Regions from separate parts of the Paenibacillus pabuli genome, predicted to be linked through region 2. Evidence: riboswitches for the same ligand, from Rfam matches in the RefSeq annotation. Region 2 holds a riboswitch; each other region holds the start of a gene.

Region 1 (4,639 bases), 3.2 Mb from region 2:
GTTTCTTCTATCATGTATGAACCATTCCTTCCGCCGGACTGCTGGCTGCCGCATAACGCTTAACGGGTATCATACCTGCTTCATAAGCCAGTCTGCCCGCCTCAACACCCATCCGCATCGCTTTTGCCATTGTAACAGGGTTCCCCGAGCCGGACACGGCCGTGTTCAGCAGCACACCATCTGCCCCCAGCTCCATGGCATAAGCTGCATCTTTGGGGGAACGTAATCCTGCATCCACAATTACAGGAACAACCGCTTGCTCTATTATAATTTCCAGGTTGTACGGGTTGATAATACCTCTTCCTGCTCCAATCGGTGAAGCACCTGGCATGACAGCATGAACCCCAAGCAGTTGCAGCCGTTTGGCTAAAATCACATCATCCGAAATATAAGGCAATACGATAAATCCTTTTTCCAGCAGGATCTCGCAAGCCTTGTACGTTTCGATCGGATCTGGTAGCAGTGTGATTCCATCTCCGATCACTTCTACTTTTATCATATCACAAAGTCCTGAGGCCCGGGCAAGTTCAGCAGTTCGGACCGCCTCTTCTGCATTGGAAGCACCCGCGGTATTCGGAAGTAATGTGTATCGCTTCAAATCAAGTGTATCGAGGAAGTGGCGTTTACCCCGCTCTTCCAAGTTCAGACGTCGTACGGCAAAAGTCAACACTTCGGTTCCTGATGCTTCTACCGCTTGACTCTGTACGTCCAAATCTTCAAATTTGCCGGTACCCAATAACAATCTAGAATGAAATGAATGATGTCCTATTTTCAGCATGTTTTAACCGCCTCCCACAAAATGTACGATCTCGATTCGGTCTCCGTCTCTTAATACGGTCGAGGCGTGGTGCTCCCTCATCAAAATTTGACGGTTTAACTCAACCACCACGGTTTTCACCTGCAAATTAAAGGATTGCAGCAACTGATCCACATGATTCAGTTCGTCATCAACCTTCATGCTCTGCCCGTTTACGATGATGTTCAATGTATGATCTCCTTTCTGCTTAAACGCTCCGGACACAATTCATCTATGCCGAGTTCTTCGGAAGAATGGCCAGCAATCAAATCAGCCATCAGGCTGCCGGTTATTGCGCTCAGTAAGATACCGTTTCTATAATGTCCAAACGCAGTATACAACCCTGGAATGCTGTTACAAGCTCCTAGATAAGGCAAACCGTCAGGGGTTGCAGGTCGGACCCCTGCCCACGCGCGTAGGAACTGGGCTTGCTGAATTCCAGGGACCCAGCTTGCTGCGGAAGCGAGCAGTTCTTGTATTCCTTCCACAGTAACGACCCGGTCCGAACGACCCGGTAAACTGGTAGCTCCAATCCAGACTTCTCCATTTGCTTTGGGAACAATGTATACATTATCTGCATAGACCGTCTTGTCAGGTCTGTAATCTGCATCATGTTCTGCATATTGAATTGCTGCGATTTCACCTTTCACCGGAATAATCGGCATTTGAAGACCTACCTGTTTCAACATTTCTCCACCCTGTAAGCCTACTGCGACAACAACATGTTTACACGTCATTCTTCCAATGGATGTCTCCACACCCTGGATTCCATTCGCGTCCGCAGTTAGACTTACATCCTGTACACCTTCTATTACTTTGGCTCCCAGGGTTTGAGCAGCCCCGGCATAGGCACGTGCCAGGTTGACAGGAAGAAGCTCACTTTCTGAAGCTCTATACAGAGCTCCGTAAGTCTTTCCGCTTATCCATGGGGCTTCACGATGAAGAATGGAATGATCCCACCAGATTTGCTCTGTCAGCGAATCAGCACACCTTGTATCTTGATACTTGTTCATCTCGTCTTCGTTACGAAATGGTGTAACAAATCCATGCTGCTGGAGACCCATTTCAATACCGCTAAGCAGATGAAGCTGTTCTTTTTGTTGATGCAGTAATGTTCTGCTTTCACGTGCAAGCTTCGACATCACAGTAGTATGGAATGCCTCGCTGTCTGCAGCTAACATGCCCGCCGCCGCACTAGACGTCTCACTTGCAATACGGGAACGCTCAATCAAGATCACTTCTTCACCTCGTGAAGCTAACTCATACGCTATGGCACAACCAATAATACCGCCCCCCACTACAATGGTTTCCGCATGAAGTTTACCCCGGATTTCTCCGCGTATTTGGCTTGCAAAAGCTGCTCCATTTCGGTAAAGGCTACCACTTCTTCTTCGGCCTCTTACTTCTTCGCTCATTCATTCACCTCCTCGGTTCATTCATATTCTAGCGACCAATAGCCTGCCTTAAGGCAGTTCCTGCGGATTCCGGATTATCACTAGCCCATACGGATGAGATAACCGCAGCTCCCTTGGCTCCGGCTGCACGTACAGCAGCTATGTTTGCCGGTTCAATGCCGCCAATAGCGATGACGGGAATGGAAACTGCTAAACATACCTCTGTAAGTGCAGATAGTCCTCTCGGCTTGATTCCAGGTTTGCTGGCGGAAGAAAATACATGACCATAAAAGAGGTAATCCGCTCCCCGTTCTTCAGCCTCTCTTGCTTCGTTAAGAGAATGAACCGAAACACCGAGACGAAATCGATCGTTATTGTTCAGGCTGCTACCTTGAGTAGCTGCCACGTTGTACTGCCCCCAATGAATCCTTTGAATGAATAGATGTGTATCCAACTTGTTCAGCTCACTAAGACCATTGATCACGATCCTGTCAGCTGGAATTCCTGCGTTTAGCAAACTGTAGGCCCATTGAATTTTCTGCTCAGTCGTTAGATGTTTCTCCCGAATGTGGATATAGTCAAACCAAGGCCATACAGCTTGTGCAGTCTTCACGAAACGTTGTTCATCCCCTAACCCTGGCGAAACAGCATGCAGTTCAAATGAAAATGAATTCCCACGTGCATTAGAGGTATCCGTTTGAATTCCCCTCCTTACCGTCACAATATGTAACTACAAAAAAGCCACTCCCTTAGGGGAGTGGCCGCGATAATATGTCCTGTTAGTTAAATGAGCTTTACATGCCAGTTGTCAGGTATACAAGCTATTAGATTATAGCCGTCACATATACGAGATACCTGCAAGTTCCACTAGTGAGCATTCACATTCGCTACAAAATCGAATATCAATTGGCCCATGTCATTAACTAAAACGCGCCACTTCCCTACGCTGGTATAATCCAGATCAGGTGCAAAGGGTCCGGAATCGCATTATTCCATCTCAGCCGCAACGAGCGGCCCCCCTAGTGATCGTATGAAGTTGTAGCCTATGTTACCATAGACACCTTTTTTTGTCACCGTCGATTTTTTAAAACCAATGTTAATGATGTTTTGAATAAAAAGCACTTACCGCACTTCGTAACACCTAGTTTTTCTCAGACCAGGCTTCAACGTCCCATGTCTTGGTGACCCAATCCTGATAGAATTCAGGTTCATGGGAAACGAGCAAAACTGTACCTTTAAACTCTTGCAAAGCTCGTTTTAGCTCCGCTTTTGCTGTTACATCCAGATGGTTCGTCGGTTCATCAAACAGGATCCAGTTGCTTTCACGCATCAGAAGCTTGCACAAGCGGACTTTCGCTTGTTCTCCCCCGCTAAGTGCACTCAGCGGACGGGTAATATGCTCGTTTTTCAAACCACACCGGGCCAAATGCCCTCGTACTTCGTTCTGCGTCAGGTGGGAGAATTCGTTCCATACATCTTCAATAGGCGTAATATTCCCAGCCCGGACTTCCTGTTCAAAATAAGCCGTCTCCAGATAATCTCCCAGGAACGTTTTACCACTAATCGGCGGTATCTTGCCTAATATGGTCTTAAGAAGTGTCGACTTACCAACACCGTTACATCCAACAATGGCTATTTTCTCACCACGTTCGATTGTCATTGTCATTTTAGGCAGCAAAGGGTAGGAGTAACCAATCTCAAAATCAATTCCCTCAAACACAGTTTTGCTGCTGGCACGGGCATCTTTGAATTTAAATGTCGGTTTTGCTGCTTCATCCGGGCGATCGATTCGTTCAATCTTGCCCAGTTGCTTCTCACGGCTTTTGGCACGCCCGGAAGTGGAGGCTCTGGCCTTATTACGCTGAATGAAATCTTCCTGTTTCTTGATATATTCCTGCTGTTTCTCATAAGCATCGATATGTTGTGCTTTCTGCATATCAGCCATTTCGAGAAACTTGTTATAGTTGGCGGCATAACGCGTCAATTTAGCAAATTCCAGATGATAAATAACATTAACGACTTCATTCATAAATTCCGTATCATGTGAAATCAGGATAAATGCATAAGGGTAATCTTTCAAATAACGTGTCAGCCATTCAATGTGCTCCACGTCCAGGTAGTTCGTTGGTTCGTCCAGTAAAAGGGCCGTCGGTTTCTCCAGCAACAACTTGGCGAGCAGTACTTTGGTCCGTTGTCCTCCACTTAGTGAAGCAACGTCACGATCAAGCCCAATCGCGGACAAGCCGAGGCCGTTCGCCATTTCTTCCACTTTTACATCGATCAGATAAAAATCACCCTGCTCCAGTTGTTCCTGGATTTCACCCATTTCTTCCAGCAGTTTTTCCAGCTGATCGGGGTCCGCATCAGCCATCTGGTCTGTAATGGTCATCATTTCTTTTTCCAGCTCGAGTAGTGGCAGGAAGGCATCTTTTAATACGTCACGGATGGT
Region 2 (4,639 bases):
CGGAACGGACTCTGCAATATCGATTGGTCCGACCTGACCCGTGGAAACATTCTGTACGATCGCACCAGATCTAATTTCAATCTGCTGAACATCACTTCCACCTTCAAGGACCAGACGGATACTGCCATCTCCTTTGTCAACGATCACTGTTGCTAGAACGGAGTTCACCGCATGAATACTGTTAGGTCCTCCGCCATAAATCTCAGTGGTTCCCGTAACATTAACATTATCAAGAGTCACGTCACCGTTTTCTACGGACTCAAGTATTTTCAAATCACCATTTATTTTAGTGTTTTTTAGAGTGACACCTTGAGAACTAATAGTTACATTTCCAGTTACATCCCCAAGCGTATATTCACCTGGAGCGGTAAGATTTTTACTAGGAGCTTGTTCCCCGCCTCCATTATTTCCACCATTGTTACTACCGTTCCCTTTATCTCCGGAACTGCTACCACTGCTTCCTTTACTACTACCTTCAGAAGGTTTTGTCGTTTCCGGTTTTGCTTCGTTAGATTCTTCAGTTCCGTCCTCTGTCTTGGCCGGAGTCATGTAACTATCATATGTAGACTTATTCATTACAAATTCATAGGCAAGTCTCGCTAACGCTTGGCGATCTGCTATTCCTGAAGGATTAAATTTTACTGTTCCATCTTTTTGAACTAATCCTTTGATGAAGCCCGATTGGTAGGCCAATGCTACAGAATCTTTTGCCCAGTTCGATACTTGATCCAAATCAAAAAGTTGAGGTTTGGATGTTTGGCTCGTTACGTCTTGTTGGTTCCAACCAAAAGCTCTAACGAAAAATACAGCTAATTCTTCTCTTGTCACGTTCTTATTAGGTGAAAAGCTATCTTTGGAAGTGCCTTGAGCAATCCCGGATTTGACCAGTGCACCTACATAGCCGGCATACCATTGATCTTCCTTTACATCCTTGAATTGGCTTGCTTCAGATGTATCAGGCTGTAACTTAAGTGCACCGACCATAATTTTTGCCAATTGAGCTCGTGTTACGGAATCAGAAGGCTTAAATGTCCCATCCGAAAAACCTGTCAGAATTCCTTGTTCCACTAGTTTGGTTATTTCCGTTTTGGCATACGAATGATCAATATCAGTAAAAGAAGTTTTAGATGTAGCCACTTCTGCCGATACAGATAAATTAAGAGCTAACATGGAGACAACAAGCGACGTAGAAAGCATCAACGATAGTTTGCGATTAAACTTTTTCCATTTTGAATTCAAAACTAAAACACACTCCTCAATAGGCTTCTAGTAGGTAAAAACAATATTATATGAATCTATGGAACTATATCACCTCCTGATCAATAGGATAATAATACCATGTAAAATCATAAAAACAAGATCATTAAACTATGATTTTACAAAAAAGTTGTTATCCTGAATTGATTTCAATTTTTATTATCAAAACTATTCTGCAATAAAAAAAGCAAAAAGCGTGCCATATCGAAATAAAATTCGAAGGGCACGCTTTTAAATATATCTTATTTGACTAAGCTCCGAACCGCTGACGATATCCGCACTTCCGGCATAGTTCCTCCACAGCTTCCCGCTTGGAAAAACCATAAACCAGATTGTTCGCCCGCTCGCCTTCGATAATCTCCGAGAATGACTTCTCATGGACGTTACCAAGATTAATGACACCTTCGCCATCAAGGCAGCACGGAACAACCGTGCCATCCACCAGGACCGCCGCCTGATTGCGCAGCGCATGGCAGAAGCCTTTGCCATCATCCTCCGGTGCATCCAGACTTGGCCACTGGAACTCGTGGTCCTGATTGAGATAGACATTCGGCGCAATTTTGACGCCGCTGCCTGGAACCACCTTTTCCTCAATGCGGAAATCCAGGTTGAACTCGCGCTCCAGTACCTCCAGCGTCTCCCGGTTGCGATTCATCTGGGCATTCGTGAAGTTGTCCTGCGTCAGGTTCCAGAGTCGGAACGAGATGATCACATTATGTTTCACCGCTTCTCTGGCAAAAGACAAAATGTTGCTGAGGTATCCTTCACGGTCTGTCGATCCCTCATGCCCGTCGAAGCTGTGAAGGGAGAAATTCATTTGCCGCAAGGCCGGTTTGCCAAGCAGCTTATGCTGGGTCTTGGGCAGCAGCGTTCCGTTCGTTGTAATGTTAACCTTGAATCCCTTCTCATGCGCGGAATCCAGTAACAGATCAATTTTGGGATGAAGCAACGGCTCCCCTTTGACATGCAAATAAATATGTTTGGTATGTGGTTTAATTTGATCCAATATATTGTTGAAGACTTCAGGGTCAATGAATCCTTTGGCACGCTTGGTTTGTGGACAGAAGCTGCATGCCAGGTTACATATGCTTGTAATTTCAATATATACTTTCTTGAACGTTTTCAACTCGGGGTCCCCATTCTGCTTAGGAGGGAGAACAGTCCCACCCTCATTTTTAATCCGGCCCATATGCGCCATCACCATTATATCGGGTTAGGAAGCCAAGGTAAATCCGCGAATGCGTTTAACGTTTAACTTTTGCCTCTAAGCCCTCTTTACATCTCGCGGGCACGTGATATATGCTGTGTACACAACTGCATATCTTGAACGATTGCACTAGGGGAGCCTTGCGGCTGAGACGAATGAATGTATTCGGACCCTTTGAACCTGATCTGGATCATACCAGCGGAGGGAAGTGGAGCGGACTTTCAGTTAACTGATTTTTTACATATTCATATGAACATGAATGTCGGTTGAACTTAACAGGCCCACTCATTTCTCCGGAAATGGGTGGGTCTTTTCGCGTTTACATACAGATCGCAAACCAGGTGCATTTTCGTTCAGGCAGTTTTCATACCAAGGGGGCACGGAACACGATGAGCAACGATGTACGGATTCACAACATGACTTTCACTTTCCCGGATCAGAGGGATTCCCCCGTCCTCTCCAATGTGTCGATGTGTGTAAAAAAAGGAGAATTCGTCTCGCTGATCGGCTCCAGCGGGTCGGGCAAGAGCACACTCTTCAAGCTGCTGGCGGGCTTGCTTGAACCGACGGACGGCATGATCGAAATTGCGGGAGTGCCTTCCGGACAGCGACTTGGGCAGGTTGCCTACATGCCGCAGAAGGATCTGCTGTTATCCTGGCGGACCGTTATGGAGAACTGCCTGCTTCCCTCGGAGCTTGCCCCGAGGAAGCAGGACAAGGTTAAGCTGCGAGCTGACATTATGGCCGGACTCGACAGATTCGGCTTATCCGGCTATGAGCATGCCTACCCGGACGAACTGTCCGGCGGCATGAAGCAGCGGGTCGCCCTGCTGCGCACCTTGCTGACGGGAGGACAGCTGATGCTGCTGGACGAGCCCTTCGGCGCGCTCGATGCCATGACCAAGCGGGAGATGCACCGCTGGCTGCTTGAATTGTGGGAAAGCCTCGGCAAAACGGTGCTGTTCATCACGCATGATATTGAAGAAGCCCTGTTATTAAGTGACCGGATCATCCTTCTAACTCCTGGTGGTCGGCAGCTGCTGGACATGACGGTGCCTCTGCCCCGTCCGAGGCATTCGGACATGGTCTATGATCCGAATCTTATTCAGATGCGACAACGGTTGGAGGAACAATTACATGCGAAGCTTTAGCGTCACCAGATGGTTTGCCCGCTATGGCCTGTTCGCATCGCTTCTCCTCATGATGCTGGCCGGCTGGGAATGTATCGTGCGATTGGGCTGGGTCCCTTCCTTCATTATTCCTGCACCTACATCGATAGCGAGTTCTCTAGTTGAGCATCGGCATCTGCTTCTGGCCACCCATCTGCCTACCACATTGATAGAGGTTGCAGTTGGCTTCGGCTTGTCCATCGTCGCCGGAAGCGCTCTTGCAGCGGGCATGCACCTAAGCCGCGCAATTGAAAAGGCGCTGTACCCCTTCATCGTGATCAGTCAGACGATTCCACTCATCGCCCTGTCCCCCGTATTCATTCTCTGGTTTGGCTATACTCTCTGGAGCAAAGTCGCCGTGGTGTTTCTGATCGCGTTCTTCCCGATTGTGGTCAGCACCTACGATGGTCTCCGTCAAGGTGACCCGGAGCAGCGTGAACTGCTGATGACCATGGGGGCGAGCAAGTGGGATCTGTTCCGTAAACTCCAGGTGCCTCTTGCACTTCCCTCTTTCTTTTCGGGGTTGAAGATGTCGGTGGTGTACTGCGTGGTTGGTGCAACCATTGGCGAATGGCTCGGAGGCAGCAAAGGTCTTGGCTATTTCAGCCGCAGAATGTCAAGCAACATGAATACCGATGCCATGTTTGCCTCCATCCTGCTGTTATCCTTGCTGGGCATCGGTCTGTTTGTGCTTATTGCCTGGCTGGAGCGATCTCTTGGATTGAAGCGGAATGCAGACCATGAACGCAGAGGAAAGTCGATTAAAAGGCAATCGCAATGAGATAACAAGTGCTGCTCCTTCCTGTCGATCTTTTTGAAACATATCATCGATTGGAACCAAACAAAAATGAACGAAACGAGGTCCATTTATCCATGAAAAAAAAGAAAATCATTCACATCCTGCTTCCTGTCCTCATCTGTTTATTTTTGATCGTCAGCGGTTGTGGCAATAAAGGCGCGAACCCGTCATCGTCCGATTCCGATCCCCAGGTACAGGGCACAGATT
Region 3 (4,639 bases), 230 kb from region 2:
AATTGCACCAAGCAATTGCTGGGACTCAGCTTTGCCCCCTGTAGCGACTGCCTTGTTCACCTGTGAGGCGAAACCATAGTCAAACATCACTACATTGAACCCGAGCTGGTGCGCATAGTGAGCCAGGTCATACATGGGAACCCAGGTTTCCTCCCGGTTGGCCCCATATCCATGACTGAAGATGATTGTTTTGTTGACTTCCGTGTCTGCGGGGATATACCAGCCCTGCATCGTACGGCTGCCATCTGCTGCCGGGAACGTGATATCCTCGTACTTCATGTTCTTGGCCTGCATCGGATTGGAGAACACGGGGGCTACGGTCGGGTTGGATAATACCCAGGCAATATAGCCGTGTAAGGCAATGAAACAAAAGAGCAGAAAAAATACAACGGAGAGCAGCAACGCTACGATAATATGTTTGAACCGGATCAGCCTCGGTGATAACGAAGAAGGCAGATCGGACACTTTCGTTTGCAGCGGGGCTTCGCTCTGGGATGTCGGAAACATGATTGCCCCTCCTTATTAAGATCAATTGAAGATAACAACGAGTTCAGATCGGATAAAATGTCTTGGTGTCCTTGCTAGCTTGTGCAGCAAAATCTTGACTTTATATCTTTATCGTATGTTTCCATATAGTCAAAGTCAATTGATTGGAGGCATTTGTTACGCAATTGTTATATAGTCCGAAAGATATATGGGTAACATTTCCTGATGGTGCAAATTGCAGGGGATTTAGTCTTATAAAAAGAAAATATTTACACTTCTTACCGTCATGATTTGGTGCATTTTGGTTTACAGATGAGATTGTTTCTCATATAATTTATGTAACCAAGTTTCATGTGATGAAACATGAGGAGGGCATTATGCCATGGAAGACCGTAAATTAACCGTCCGTGCTGTGGAACGGGCGCTGGATATATTATTGTGTTTTACCACCCGGAGCGATCTGGGACTCACCGAAATTGCCAGCCAGATTGGTTTGCACAAAAGTACGGTTCATCGTCTGATGGCGACGCTCGAGGAGAAGGGGTTCGTCATTCGCGATGCGGCGACAGAGAAATACAGGCTCGGCATTCGGATCTGGGAGCTGTCGGCTCATATGTCCCGCAGTGATGATCCTGCCATTTTGCTGCTTCCTGCGATGGAGCGGCTCAGAGATCGTCTGGGAGAGACGGTCAGTCTGTACCTGCGGGATGGCAGTGAGCGTATCCGTATTCAGGCTGTTCAGAGTGATCAGGCGATCCGGCGGGTGGCCCCGGTTGGCGTACGTCTGCCCCTATCCGTAGGGGCGTCCAGCAAGGTGCTGATGGCATTTGCGACAGAAGAGGACCGGGAGGAACTGATGAATGGCCCGGAATGGCCCGTATTTATCGATCCCGAAGTTTACCTGGCCCAGATGGGAGATATCCGGGAGAATGGATATGCGACCAGCTACGAAGAACGTGAGCCTGGAGCGGCTGCAGTGTCCGTGCCCATTATGGATCGGAAGGGAAATATTGCTGCTGCGTTATCCGTATCCGGCCCCGTTAGTCGCTTGTCCCAGGAAACTTTGCACGAATATGCACCAGTGCTGAAGGAAGCAGCTGCGCAGATGGGCCTCATGTTGTCCTGATCCGGCATGGATGGAAGATAAAGGGTTGTTTTTCTGACTGGCTTGCGATAGTCTGTAATGGACAGCCCAGCGTGGCTGGATTGAATTGAATATGGAACTGCGGTACACATACCGCAACTTGTTAACGTTACTGGGGGAGTCCGAATTGTCCGGACTGAGACGGAATCGCATGAGATTCTGGACCCTTTGCACCTGATCTGGATCATACCAGCGTAGGGAAGTAATCGGCGATATAACCACGAACACCTGCATAATACAGCCTTTGGCATGTCTCCACTTGAAGGAGCTTGGCATCAGGCTTGTTATGGGTGATGGACATGAGCCGGTTCCCTCGGGAACCGGCTTTTTTATATACAGTGTCAAGCGTTCAGCCGCTGCAGAGGGGCGCGATCTCTTGTTGCGGCGGAGCTGGAGTTGGAGTTGGGTATAACCCACCTATGCCAGAATCCGTCTGCGCTATGCCGCTGTATGTTCTTTCTTCGGAAGTTGGCCGCTCTTTCTTTTCTTGCGTGGATGATATGGAAGGGTGCACGAGTGATCTAACGAGCCCATTCATGGGACGACCAATGAGGAGGAAGAGGTAGCGATGAATACGAACAACAGAACAACAGGACAGGAACATTCTGGAGAGGTGTTGGAAAAGGAAGCAGGGGCCGCAGGACGGGTTCAGCCGTTTCCTGGCAGCCGCAAAGTATACATTCAGGGCTCACGGCCCGACATTGCCGTACCGGAGCGTGAAATTGCCCTTCATGACACGAATACGCCCCAAGGGGTGGAGCATAACGAGCCGCTGCGCGTGTACGATACGAGCGGCCCTATGACGGATCCCGGATTCCACGCCGATATCCGGGCAGGCCTGCCAGCCCTACGTACGCGCTGGATCACAGAACGGAATGATGTAGAGGCATATCAGGGCCGTACCGTCAAACCGGAGGATAACGGGCTGAAGCCTGGAGGGAAGCGAACCGGAGCTGAACAATATCCGGGACTCCGCGGCCAACCGCTGCGTGCACAATCCGGACGCTGTGTCACCCAAATGCATTATGCGAGGCAGGGCATGATTACGCCGGAAATGGAGTTCGCCGCCATTCGTGAGGGAGTGGAGCCGGAATTCGTGCGGCAGGAGCTGGCGAGCGGCAGGGCCATTCTGCCATCGAATATCAATCATCCGGAGAGCGAACCGATGCTGATCGGGCGTCACTTTCACGTGAAAATCAATGCGAATATCGGTAACTCTGCCGTATCTTCTTCGATCGAAGAAGAAGTGGAGAAAATGACCTGGGCGGTACGCTGGGGGTCCGATACGGTGATGGATCTCTCCACGGGCAAGGACATCCATACCACACGGGAATGGATTATCCGCAATTCCCCGGTACCGATCGGCACGGTGCCGCTGTATCAAGCGCTGGAGAAGGTGAATGGCGAAGCCGAGGCACTTACCTGGGAATTGTACCGGGACACGCTTATTGAGCAGGCCGAGCAGGGTGTGGATTACTTTACGATCCACGCAGGCGTGCTGCTGCGTTATATTCCGATGACGGCCAAACGGATGACCGGCATTGTTTCAAGAGGCGGTTCCATTATGGCGGCATGGTGCCTTGCACATCATCAGGAGAATTTTTTATATACGCATTTTGAGGAAATCTGTGAAATCATGAAAAGGTATGATGTAGCCTTCTCGCTCGGAGACGGACTTCGTCCAGGCAGCATCTATGATGCCAATGACGAAGCCCAGATGGCTGAACTTGCTACACTCGGTGAACTGACACAGATTGCGTGGAAGCATGATGTGCAGGTGATGATTGAGGGGCCGGGACATGTGCCGATGCACAAGATTAAGGAGAATGTCGATCTGCAGATGGAGATCTGCAAGGAGGCACCGTTCTATACACTTGGACCGCTGACGACCGATATTGCACCAGGATATGACCATATTACCTCAGCCATTGGTGCGGCGATGATTGGCTGGTTTGGAACGTCCATGCTCTGTTATGTCACGCCAAAGGAACATCTGGGCTTGCCGAACAAGGATGATGTCCGGGAGGGTGTCATCGCCTACAAAATTGCGGCACATGCCGCTGATTTGGCCAAAGGCCATCCGCGTGCCCAGCGCCGGGATGACGCGCTGTCTAAGGCTCGCTTCGAATTCCGCTGGCGGGACCAGTTCAACCTGTCACTGGACCCGGAACGTGCGCTGTCCTACCATGATGAGACATTGCCTGCTGAAGGAGCCAAGGAGGCACATTTCTGCTCCATGTGTGGGCCGAAGTTCTGCAGTATGCGCATTACGCAGGATATTCGTGCCTTTGCCGCAGACAAAGGCTTGTCCGAGAATGAGGCTGTAGCGGCCGGGATGCAGGAGAAGGCCGAGGAATACCGGACCCGATCCTAAGGGTCGTTACAGCGCAATTTGGGCGGTCTAAGAAGCATGAAAGCCGTTCTCTCCACTGTTGGGAGAGAAGCGGCTTTTTACTTGTTTCGCTACAGGGAAATATAATAAAAATTAGCTGCAACAAAAAAGGCAGGCCAGCGAATACTTCGCAGGATAACTTTAATGTCGGCCGATGTTCAATTGCTGCTCCAAATACGATGCCAGCGATGCAAGCGGGCTGTAAATCTCCGTACCCGTATTTGCTGAAGCACGTGCAGCTGCGGGAGCCATAGACAGCTGAGCAGCTACAACTTTTTTCTCAGGTGACTGTGCAGCGAGTTGCTGCAATCCGGTACTCACCGCTTTCATATAACCTTCCTTATCGCCTCGCATGATCAGCTCAAATGTTCCAGGTATTACTGCGGCCTTCGTTCTCGATACATCGGCAACGTTTGCCTGCTCGCTGGTTTCACCCTGCTGTAGTGCTTCATTCACCCGCGCCATCGTTCCTTCAACGGTTGCCGGATTGGTAAAAGCAAGAATGTATTCCTGGGAATCCTGCTGCAGCTTCTGCAGCAATGGATCATCAATACCGATAACGGGAATGGAGACATGCTGTGCTTCGTGCGCCAGTACTGCCGCAAACAGGGTACAAG

Evidence for each region. Region 2 has a riboswitch for thiamine pyrophosphate ahead of ABGV42_RS17085 (ABC transporter ATP-binding protein). Riboswitches for the same ligand answer to the same signal wherever they lie in the genome.
Region 1: it holds a riboswitch for thiamine pyrophosphate, as region 2 does, so the genes downstream of both, ABGV42_RS02860 (thiamine phosphate synthase) here and ABGV42_RS17085 (ABC transporter ATP-binding protein) in region 2, are expected to answer to the same signal.
Region 3: it holds a riboswitch for thiamine pyrophosphate, as region 2 does, so the genes downstream of both, thiC (phosphomethylpyrimidine synthase ThiC) here and ABGV42_RS17085 (ABC transporter ATP-binding protein) in region 2, are expected to answer to the same signal.

The regions. Positions count from the first base shown of each region.
Region 1 covers NZ_JBDOIO010000003.1:112,225-116,863, reverse strand. Annotated here, with positions in the region: gene ABGV42_RS02880 (ThiF family adenylyltransferase) at 1-14, opposite strand, end outside; gene ABGV42_RS02875 (thiazole synthase) at 11-778, opposite strand; gene thiS (sulfur carrier protein ThiS) at 782-985, opposite strand; gene thiO (glycine oxidase ThiO) at 982-2,211, opposite strand; gene ABGV42_RS02860 (thiamine phosphate synthase) at 2,240-2,803, opposite strand; TPP riboswitch at 3,112-3,221, opposite strand; gene ABGV42_RS02855 (ABC-F family ATP-binding cassette domain-containing protein) at 3,332-4,639, opposite strand, start outside.
Region 2 covers NZ_JBDOIO010000003.1:3,352,840-3,357,478, forward strand. Annotated here, with positions in the region: gene ABGV42_RS17075 (S-layer homology domain-containing protein) at 1-1,239, opposite strand, end outside; gene ABGV42_RS17080 (radical SAM/SPASM domain-containing protein) at 1,508-2,383, opposite strand; TPP riboswitch at 2,586-2,688, shown strand; gene ABGV42_RS17085 (ABC transporter ATP-binding protein) at 2,854-3,615, shown strand; gene ABGV42_RS17090 (ABC transporter permease) at 3,602-4,414, shown strand; gene ABGV42_RS17095 (ABC transporter substrate-binding protein) at 4,507-4,639, shown strand, end outside.
Region 3 covers NZ_JBDOIO010000003.1:3,583,688-3,588,326, reverse strand. Annotated here, with positions in the region: gene ABGV42_RS18080 (alpha/beta hydrolase) at 1-507, opposite strand, end outside; gene ABGV42_RS18075 (IclR family transcriptional regulator) at 869-1,612, shown strand; TPP riboswitch at 1,735-1,848, shown strand; gene thiC (phosphomethylpyrimidine synthase ThiC) at 2,199-4,004, shown strand; gene ABGV42_RS18065 (hypothetical protein) at 4,164-4,639, opposite strand, start outside.